3 regions of the Microbacterium thalassium genome follow, and region 2 is predicted to be linked to each of the others. Evidence: predicted binding sites of a transcription regulator. Region 2 holds the regulator's gene; each other region holds the start of a gene.
What was found. The regulator LexA, encoded in region 2, represses DNA repair genes until DNA is damaged. The targets are predictions, from matches to a motif close to TCGAACANNTGTTCGA.

Region 1 (3,272 bases), 1.2 Mb from region 2:
GATCGGCTGGTTCATCATCAGCGTGTACTTCGCCTCGATGTTGTCGCCCGCCATGGCGGGCAGGTCGCCCTGGAACAGGTCGATCGTCTCGACCTCGAGATCGGGGACCCGTTCGGCGAGGCCGTCGATGACGGCGCTCGAGACCTTGAGGGTGTTCGATCCCTCGAGCCGGGGGCTGGCGCAGATGTGGAGCAGTTTCATGGTGGTGCCTCTCGTGGTGCTCATGCTTCTTCGGGGGAGTTGCATCCAACCGGGAAACGAGCACCACAAGTTGGACTGGGTACATCAATGACCTGCTGTGGTCATGAAACCGCGCTGTGCCGCGTCAGGGCAACAGATCCGGACCTGTTCGGACGGTGGGCGGGGTTCAGCTCGCCTTGAGCAGCACGTCCCACCACGTCGGATTCACGTCGATGCGGTCGCCCGAGAAGTCCGTGTACCAGACGGCGACGCGCTGCCCGTCGGCGTCGGCGTCGATCCGCAGGTCGTCCGGGCCCTGCTGGGCGCGCCAGTCGGAGCGCGCGCGGGCGAGTGCGCGCACGAGCTGCTCGCGGCGGCCGGGGGCGCCGAGTGCGAGCGGGGACGGATGCCACGTCTCGATCGTGCGGATGCCGCGGCCCATGCCGACGCGGGCGTGCTCGCGCCACGCCCGCTGGGCCGCACGCCCCAGCGTGACGACGGTGTGGAGGTCGGGCAGCAGCTTCACGAGCGCGCGGAGCGACTCGGCGCCGTCGTCGAGGTCCTCCGCCGTGGGCTTGCGGCATCCGGGATCGAGGTGCCACGGAACCGCGTTCCAGCAGAGCGTCCCGTCGACGAGGTGGGCCTCGGTGCGCGCACGCCACAGGTTCTCCGCGACGACGTCGTCGTTGTCGGCCGAGACGAATCCGGAGTCGCGGCGTGCTCGCGCGGCATCCGTCGTCGTCCCCGGGCTCTCGAGCAGCACGAGCACGCGCGCCCGCGTGCCGGCATCGGTCGGGTCGAACTGCGGAACCGTCGTGCTGCGCTCGGCGGCGAGGTCGGCGCGGAACCTCACCAAGGGGGACAGGTGCCTGGACTGATCGACCGCCGCGCGCCGTTGCTCGAGGGTCTCGGGGTCGCTGAGGGATCTCGGGTGCTCCGTCAACATGCGCCTGAAGCTATAGCGCAGGTCGGCGCGGGCCGTGCGCGCCGCGCGGGGACCGGACGCTCTCGGACTCGTTCGGGGCGGGGGGTGGCGTGTCGGCCGGCTCAGTCGTCGCTGGTCAGTCGTCGCTGGAGTGGAGCGCTCGCCGCGCCGACAGCAGAGTGACCTCGGGGTGCTCGTCGGCCAGCATCCGCTCGGCGCGGTCGAGGACGTCGCGCACGTGAGCGGCATCCGATCCCACCACCGACAGGCCCACCTGCGCGCGCCGGTGCAGGTCGTGGGAGCCGACCTCGGCGGCGGCCGCCTCGGTGCGACGGCTCAGGTCGGCGATGAGCGGGCGCAGGATGCTGCGCTTCTCCTTCAGCGAGTGCACGTCGCCGAGCAGCACGTCGAACTCGATCCAGCCGATCCACATCGGTGCGAGTCTGGCACGGGGAGGCGGCGTGCGCAGCCGATGCCGCGAGCGAGGGTGCGGGCTGGGGTCGCGGCGAGCGCGTCCACGCCCGTGCTCCTGCTCCCGGCCCGATGTCGGAGGTATGTTCTCATCTCGCAGGTATGGACGAGGCGCAGGAGTTCGACGGGGCCGGCGGTTCCGACCCGTGGTGGGAGCCCGAGGATGCCTACGACGACGACCTGCCCGACTACGACGCTCCGATTCCCGACGACCTCGACAAGGTGATCGAAACCAACAACCTCGAGTCGGTGTTCATCGCCGAGCGGTACCAGCGCATCAACGCGCTGCGGATCGGCGCTCTCGCCGACGGTCACCGCTATGGCGGAGCGATCGCCGAGGTCGTGGAGCGGTCGGTGCGCCTCGAGCTCGCGGCCGCGCTGCGGCTGAGCGAGAGCCGGGTGCAGGCCATGATGGAGATGGCCGAGGCCCTGGTGCACCGGTACCCGGCCGTCCTCGAAGCGCTCGGCGACGCCCGCATCACCGAATCGCACGCCGAGGCGTTCGTGTCGATGATGGATCCGCTCGAGGACGACGTGCGCGAGCGGATCGTCGATCGCGCGCTCGACCTGGTGCAGTCGTCGACGGTCACCGCGTTCCGCCGGGCGCTGCGCAGGCTGATCGAGACCGAGCGCGACCAGACGCTCGCGGAGCGCCACGAACAGGCGGTCGAAGCGCGGCGCGTCGTGGTCGAGAACGTCGGCGACGGCATGGCGTGGCTGCATGCCTACGTGCCGGCGGTCGAAGCGCGCGCGATCCACGGCCGGATCACGTCCATGGCCAAGGCGATCCGCAAGGATCCCGACGAGACGCGGTCGCTCGATCAGGTTCGCGCCGACATCCTCGGCGACCTGCTCGTCGACGGTGACACGAGCCACCTTCCGGCGACCGCGCGCGGCATCCGCGCGACCGTCTTCGTCACGGTGCCCGCGCTGTCGCTGCTCGAGGACGAGCACCCGGCCGGCGCCGACGGCGCGGTCGTCGAGGGCGTCGGCCCGATCCCACATGCGAGGGCACGCGAGTTGTGCGGCGGATCGAAGGACTGGGTCCGGGTGCTCACACACCCCGAGACCGGCATGGTCCTGTCGGTGGGACGCGACAGGTACGAACCGCCCAAGATGCTCCGAGACCTGGTCGCGTGGCGAGCGGATCGGTGCATGGGGCCCGGATGCGGCATGCCCGCGTCGCGGTGCGAAGTCGATCACACGCTCGCGTGGGTCGACGGCGGCGAGACGTCGCTGGCGAATCTCGCACCTCTCTGCAAGGGGCACCACACGATCAAGCACCACGGTGGGTGGCGAATACGACAAGTCGCCGCGAGTGGGGGCGCCATCGAATGGACGTCCCCGTCCGGAAGGCAGTACGTCGTCCAGCCCGAGCGGCGAGTGCCGGTGTTCAGACCAGCGGATGCGAGCGACGCTCCGTTCTGAGGCGTGGCCCAGAGCCGTTCTGGGGCGTGGCCCAGAGCCGAACGCGGTCTGATTCGACTGACCACCCGCTGATTCGACTGGACCACCCGCTGATTCGACCGGACCACCCGCTGATTCGACGGACCGCCCGCGACCGGATCGGCCGGGCGGGCGCGCTGGATGTCAGTCGTTCGTCTCGCGGCGCGCCTCGGTGATGTGCGATGCGGAGGAGGGGTGCTCGCGGGCGAGCGACGACGCTCACCCGACCCGTGGCGGCCGGGTGAGCGTC
Region 2 (3,272 bases):
AGGCCCTGCGAAGGCCTGCAGGATGTGCTGGAGCACTTCGTTGGACCCGTTCGCCGCCCAGATCTGATCCCGCGTCAGCCCGTGGCCGAGGTAGCCCGCGAAGGCCTCGCGCAGGCCCGTGAACTCGCGATCCGGGTACCGGTTCACCTCGCGCAGCGCGAGCGCGATCGCGTCGAGGATGTCGTCGGCGACCTCTTCGGGAACAGGATGGGTGTTCTCGTTGACGTTGAGCGCGACCGGCAGCGGCGCCTGCGGCGCTCCGTAGGGCTTGCGGCCGCGAAGATCGTCGCGGAGGGGCAGATCGTCGAGTCGAACGGTCATCCCGTCATCGTACGACCGCGCGATGCGCACGGACCGTCAGGTGACGATGCGTCGCGCTCACTGATCCGCCGAGTACTCCAGCGGGATCGCCAGCGTCTGACCCGCGCGCAGCACGCCGCCGTCGAGCGCGTTGAGGCGCGAGATCGCATCGACGACGTCGCGCGGGTCGGCCATCGGCGCGACCTCTTGCGCGATCGACCACAGGGACTCGCCCGGATCGACGGTGACCGTCTCGAAGGTTCCCGCGACGGCGCCGTCATCGCGACTCGCGAGCGCCGCGCCGCCGCCGATCACGGCGATCGAGAGCGCGACGGCGGCCGGAAGCGCCGCGATGGCCGCCAGCACACGACGGCCGCGCGGCGTCAGTCGCAGACGGGTGCGCGGCGACTCCGCGAACTGCGGCGCGAACCGGGCGCGACGACGTGCGACGGGAGTGGGGAAGCTGATCGCGGTCATTTCTCCTCCTGTGCAGGTGGGGAAGAGTTCGCATCCGCCGATCGGCCGGGAACGGCGGATGCGAACCTCTCTTCCGAAGTTATCTTCGATGTTCATGGGTGTCAAGCGGTCGATCCCGTTCCGTTCTCTCGAAGCGACACGCGGGCCGCACTCCGGGCGGATGCCCGAGGAACCGGATACGGTTTCGATAGCGACAGCCCACCACGGGCCTCCGACATTCGAAGACCGCTGCCGAAGACGGAGCGAGACAGGAGCCGACATGAGCGAGGCGAGCGGACGCGAGAAGGCGCCGGCAGACAAGCCGCAGACGCGGCGCCGCAAGAGCCTGAGCGACAAGCAGCTGGCGATCCTCGAGGTCATCCAGCGCTCGATCTCCCGGCACGGCTACCCGCCGAGCATGCGCGAGATCGGCGACGCGGTCGGACTCAAGTCGCTCTCGAGCGTCACGCACCAGCTGAACCAGCTCGAGCTGAGCGGCTACCTGCGCCGCGACCCCGGCAAGACGCGCGCGATGGAGGTCCTGATCGACCTGCCGGGGGCCGCAGCCGAGAACCCCGCCGACACCGCCCCCGCGCTCGGCGATGCCGCCCTCGTGCCGCTGGTCGGCCGCATCGCCGCGGGCGTCCCCATCACGGCGGACCAGCAGGTCGAGGAGATCTTCCCGCTCCCCCGCCAGCTCGTGGGCAAGGGCGAGCTGTTCATGCTCAAGGTCTCGGGCGAGTCCATGATCGACGCCGCGATCTGCGACGGGGACTGGGTCGTCGTGCGATCGCAGCCGACGGCCGAGAACGGCGACATCGTCGCCGCGATGCTCGACGGCGAGGCCACGGTCAAGACCTTCCGCCAGCGCGACGGTCACACGTGGCTGCTGCCGCGCAATTCCGCGTTCGAGCCCATCCTCGGCGACGAGGCCGTCGTGCTCGGGAAGGTCGTGGCGCTGCTGCGCGCGGTCTGACGGCCGCTCGGACAATCGGGACGTTGGGCCCGCGCGCCGCACCGCCCCGCCGCTAGTCTGACGTCAACGATCGGAAGGGGAGACCGATGGCGTCCGAGGTCGATGAGCTGCGCGCCGAACTGCAGGCGCTGCGCGAAGAGAACGCCCGACTCCGCGAGACCACCCCGCCACCGCCCGAGCACGCTGCGGCCGAACAGGCGCCACGGCGCAGCGGCTGGTGGCGCGCCCTCATCTCGGCGGTGTGCATCGTCCTGGTGGGGATCCTCGTCCCGGTCTCGATCGTGGGCACGTGGGCGCGAGCGCAGCTGGTCAGCGAGGACGCGTTCGTCGCGACGTTCGCTCCGCTGGCCGACGATCCGGATGTGCAGGCGCTCGTGATCGACCAGGCCACGACCGCCATCAACGACTCGCTCGACATCGAGGGCGTCACGGACGACCTGTTCGACGGCCTCCAGAGCCTCGATCTGCCTCCTGCCGCCATCACGGCGCTGGGGCTGCTGCGCGCACCGGCCGCCGCAGGGGTGGAGAGTCTCATCGACGCCGGGGTCACCCGGATCGTCGAATCCGAGGTCTTCCCCACGGTCTGGCGGACTGCTCTGGTCGCGAGCCACCGCGCGCTCGTCGCCACCGCGACGGCAGACGACACCGGCGCCGTGACCATCGACGACACCGGAACCCTCGGCATCCAGCTGGGGCCGATCATCGACGAGCTCAAGACGCGGCTGGTGGATCAGGGGATCGGGATCGCGAGCATGATCCCGACGATCGACACGACCATCGTCATCGTGCAGTCCGACGCGCTCCTGCTGGTCGGCGCCGTGTACAGCATCGCCGACACCGTCGGGTGGTGGCTGCCGTTCATCGCGCTCGGCCTCATCGCGGTCGGCATCCTCGTCGCGCGCCGGCGGGCGACCGCGACGCTCGGCGTCGGGATCGCGCTCACCATCGGCGCGGCGACGCTGGCGATCGCCCTCACCGCCGCCGGCGCCGTCCTCGGGCTCAATGCACCCGCGCTCGGCGTCCCCACGCGGACGCTCGACGCCATCTACTACACGGTCGTCGGGGCCATGCGCGACACGGCCGTGGTCTTCACGTTCCTCGGCATCGTCATCATCGTCGCCGCGTGGCTGGGTGGGCGATCGGCATCCGCCCGGCGCGCTCGGGGATTCTCCGACTCGCTCACGACCAGCGCGCGCCGGTCGCTGCGCACCCGCGGCATGAACACCGGTTCCTTCGGCGACTGGCTCTACACGCAGCGCGTACTCGTGCGGGTCGTGATCCTCGTCCTCGCGATCGTGCTGCTGTTCGCCCTTCGTCCGCTGTCGATCGGCGACATCGTCCTGACCGTCATCCTGGCGCTGGTCGTGTGGCTCGCCGCCGTCCTGCTGCAGAAGCATCCCGACGACGGGATCGAGGCCGCCGAGACACCGACCCCCGCTGAGGAGGAGCCGGCGACCGTCGACGCACCATAGGCCGCCACGCGCTCGGCCGGCACCAGGCCGATGCCGCGCGACACGTCGAGCACCGTGCGAGGCGTAGC
Region 3 (3,272 bases), 540 kb from region 2:
CACGGTGAAGGACATCCTTCTGCCCGAGAGCGAGCCCCCGCCGAAGCTGCGGCAGGAGGCCGCGAAGTCCGCGAAGAAGGGCGGCGTCGCCGACGCGATCGCGCGCCTGACCGCCATCGGGCTCGACATCCTCGGCGCCCGCATCGGCCACGTCGTCGGCGACGTGCTGGGCGCCGACCTCGGCGGCGTCATCGGCTCGGCGCTCACCAAGAACCAGAAGATCGCCGCCGCCATCTCCAAGACCGAGAACGACCCCAAGGCCGAAGAGGTCGTGACCCTCGCCGACCACAAGCTCGAGTCGACGTACGAGCCGTCGGTCGACGTCATCGTCGACGAGCGCAAGATCACCAGCATCCCGTTCGAAGTGAAACTCGAGACCAAGGTCGAAGGCGGCCTCGTCGTCGTCAAGGGCGGCGAGATCGTCGCCGTGCGCACCGGCCGCGGGACGATCACGGCGACCCTGAAGTGCGAGGGCGTGCAGGTCGCCGAGAAGAAGGTCGACTACGAGCTCGCGGGGGTGATGCGGCTGCCGTCGGCGGACACCGCCGCCACGCGCGGTGCGGCGGGGCCGGTGGTCGCCGGGGCGGCGGCGGGGGCGGCGGGGGTCGCGGGGGTCGCGGGGGTCGCGGGGGGTGCCGGCGGTGCCGGCGGTGCCGGTGGGGCCGGTCCTGCCGCTGGTGCGCCACAGGGGGCGTCGGCGCAGCCTGCGGCGGTTCGTCTGCCGCCGGTGCAGCCTGCGCAGCCCCACCAGCCCACGGCCCAGCCCATCGTGCGACCCGCGAGGGACGTTCCGCAGGCGCCGTCGCAGGGGCCCCCGCCACCGGTGGGCTGGATCCAGAACGGGTGGCGGTTCACCGCATCCGGTCAATGGGAGCGCGTCACCCACTACCTGCCGGGCGACATCGTCAACGGCCACCGGCTCAACGCCGCGGGCAACGCGTGGGAGCAGCTGCCGCGGGGGTAGGTGATCAGCCGCGTGACGCGGCAAGCGTCGCGGGCCACAGGCGCGACCCGGTCGTGGCTCTCGTCGGCCATCTGCTGGGCGGCCGAGATGGGTCTAGGAGAACTGCGCCGTCGCCGCAGTCGCCAGTGCACCGCTAGCCACGCCGAGCAGAAACGCGATCGCCGCGATCAGAATCGCCGTGCGCTGGCGGATGCCGGTGACAGCGGGCGCTGCCGGTGCGGATGCGGCGGTCTCAGCATCCGTCGTCGGCGCGGGCGCGACCGCAGCGGGCACCGGCGGCGGGACGGCGAGGCCGGCGAGAACGTCGCGACGGTCGAGCCAGGACGCCGTGTCACCGTCGCACACCCGCACCACGCCGTCGACCGTGCGGGCGGTCGGCAGGGAGCGTCCGGCGAAGGCCTCCGAGAGCACCGACCGCGAGATGCCCGTCTCGTCCTGCAGGCGCTTGAGCGTGGGGTTGCCCCCGTCGAGTCTCAGCTTGCGCAGGTCGGCGGCGAAGCGCTCCTTCGTGTCTGCTCCTGCATCCGTCATGGTCCTCTCGTCGCCCGGCGGCGGCGCTGCTGTCATTCGCGTTCCCCAGATGTTCTGCTGTGGTGGCGGTCCCACCCGCCTCTCTCATATAAGCACGGGATCAGCGGCTCAGCAGAAGGTGTCCGGTTCTTCCGGAAGTGTCCGAAATGCGGACTCGATGCATGCCGGTGCCGGACGGGCGCGCTTGAATGATCATTGCGCCGCGCGCCGATCGGGGGATCGCGCCGCGGCACGGGGGCGGACATCGCAGCGGATCGGGGGATGCGCAGCGACGGATGCCGACGGGGAGGGGCTCGGCGGCCCCTCCCCGGGTCTTCGCTCGTGCGGTGTGCGGCGGCATCCGCTCCTCCCCAGGCTTGGCACTCTGGGGGTTCTGCACATCGACATTGACCATCGAACAAATGTCCGAACCCCCGCGTAGCGTAGCGGGCATGACGAACCCGTTGGTCCCCCTCGGCGAGGCGCTCGACGTCGTGCGCCGTCTGTGGGCCGACGACGTCGATGTCGCGGAGCTCTCCGGTGACGATCTCGCGCTGGTGACGACGCAGTTGGCTCTCGTCCAGCGGCACGTCGACGCGGCCAAGACGCGCGTCGCGCACGAGGTCGCGCGCAAGTCGCGCCCCGACCTCGGGCCCGAGGGGCTCGCGAAGAAGCGCGGCTTCCGCTCCCCCGTCACGTTCATCGCGACGACCACCGGAGTGTCGACCGGCGAGGCCGCCCGCCTGCTCGAGGTGGGCGAGGCGACCGCGCCGCGCTCCGGCTTCGACGGTGAGACCAGGCCGGCACGCTTCCCGGTCGTCGCCGAGGCCCTCGCCGCGGGACGCATCGGAGTCGCCGCTGCGGGCGCGATCGTGCGCCTCCTCACCAAGGTCGCGCTGGCCGCCGATCCCGACGCGCTGCGCCGAGCCGAGTCCGAGCTCGTCGAGAAGGCGCGGATGCTGTCGCTCAACGATCTGACCCGCGTGCTCGCGCGCGCCGAAGCATGGCTCGATCCGGTCGGGGTCGCCCAGCGTGAGAGCGAGCTGCGCTCGCAGCGCGCCCTCCATATCCGCGAGGGCAAGGACGGCATGTTGCACATCTCGGCCATCCTCGACCCCGAGCACGGCGCCGTCTTCAAGACCGCGATCGAGGCGATCGTGACATCGCGACTGCGGATGCAGCGCGAGCGAGCGGGCCGGGGCCGCGGCGGGGATGCGGCGGGCGCGGCGGGCGCCCCGGCGAGCGCGGCGGGCGCCCCGGCGGGCGCGGCGGGCGCCCCGGCGAGCGCGGCGGGCGCCCCGGCGAGCGCGGCGGGCGCCCCGGCGGGCGCGGCGGGCGCCCCGGCGAGCGCGGCGGGCGCCCCGGCGGGCGCGGCGGGCGCCCCGGCGGGCTCCGCTGGAGACCTGGGGAAGAACTCCAAAGGCGACGGCACCGCGGGCGAGGCGACCGGCGACGGCACCGCGGGCGCGGCGAGCGGCGACGGCACGAGCGGCGACGACACCGCGGGCGCGGCGAGCGGCAACGCCACGAGCGGCGACGACACCGCGGGCGCGGCGAGCGGCAACGCCACGAGTGGCGACGCCCTCCCGCGCCCGAGCATCCCGCAGATGCAGGCCGACGCGCTGATCCACCTCATCGAGCACACGATGGGGTGCGGCGAGACGGACCTCCCGCTTCAGGGCGCCACGGTCATCGTGCGGATGACGCTCGCCGACCTGCAGTCCGACGAAGGTTTCGCGACGGTCGACGGCCTCTCGACCCCGGTCTCGGCGCAGACGGCGCGTCGCATGGCCGCCGG

Region 1: HD594_RS15115 (HNH endonuclease signature motif containing protein) is a predicted target of LexA. The motif match lies at 1,652-1,667, and genes of this name have one in related genera.
Region 3: HD594_RS17675 (DUF222 domain-containing protein) is a predicted target of LexA. The motif match lies at 1,889-1,904, and genes of this name have one in related genera.

Annotation. Positions count from the first base shown of each region.
Region 1 covers NZ_JACHML010000001.1:3,242,513-3,245,784, reverse strand. Annotated here, with positions in the region: gene HD594_RS15130 (FMN-dependent NADH-azoreductase) at 1-225, opposite strand, end outside; gene HD594_RS15125 (uracil-DNA glycosylase) at 368-1,126, opposite strand; gene HD594_RS15120 (DUF503 domain-containing protein) at 1,242-1,538, opposite strand; gene HD594_RS15115 (HNH endonuclease signature motif containing protein) at 1,679-3,004, shown strand.
Region 2 covers NZ_JACHML010000001.1:2,017,738-2,021,009, reverse strand. Annotated here, with positions in the region: gene HD594_RS09245 (histidinol-phosphate transaminase) at 1-321, opposite strand, end outside; gene HD594_RS09240 (LysM peptidoglycan-binding domain-containing protein) at 379-777, opposite strand; gene lexA (transcriptional repressor LexA) at 1,037-1,732, shown strand; gene HD594_RS09230 (hypothetical protein) at 1,819-3,204, shown strand.
Region 3 covers NZ_JACHML010000001.1:1,479,871-1,483,142, reverse strand. Annotated here, with positions in the region: gene HD594_RS06845 (hypothetical protein) at 1-964, shown strand, start outside; gene HD594_RS06840 (helix-turn-helix domain-containing protein) at 1,058-1,495, opposite strand; gene HD594_RS17675 (DUF222 domain-containing protein) at 1,927-3,272, shown strand, end outside.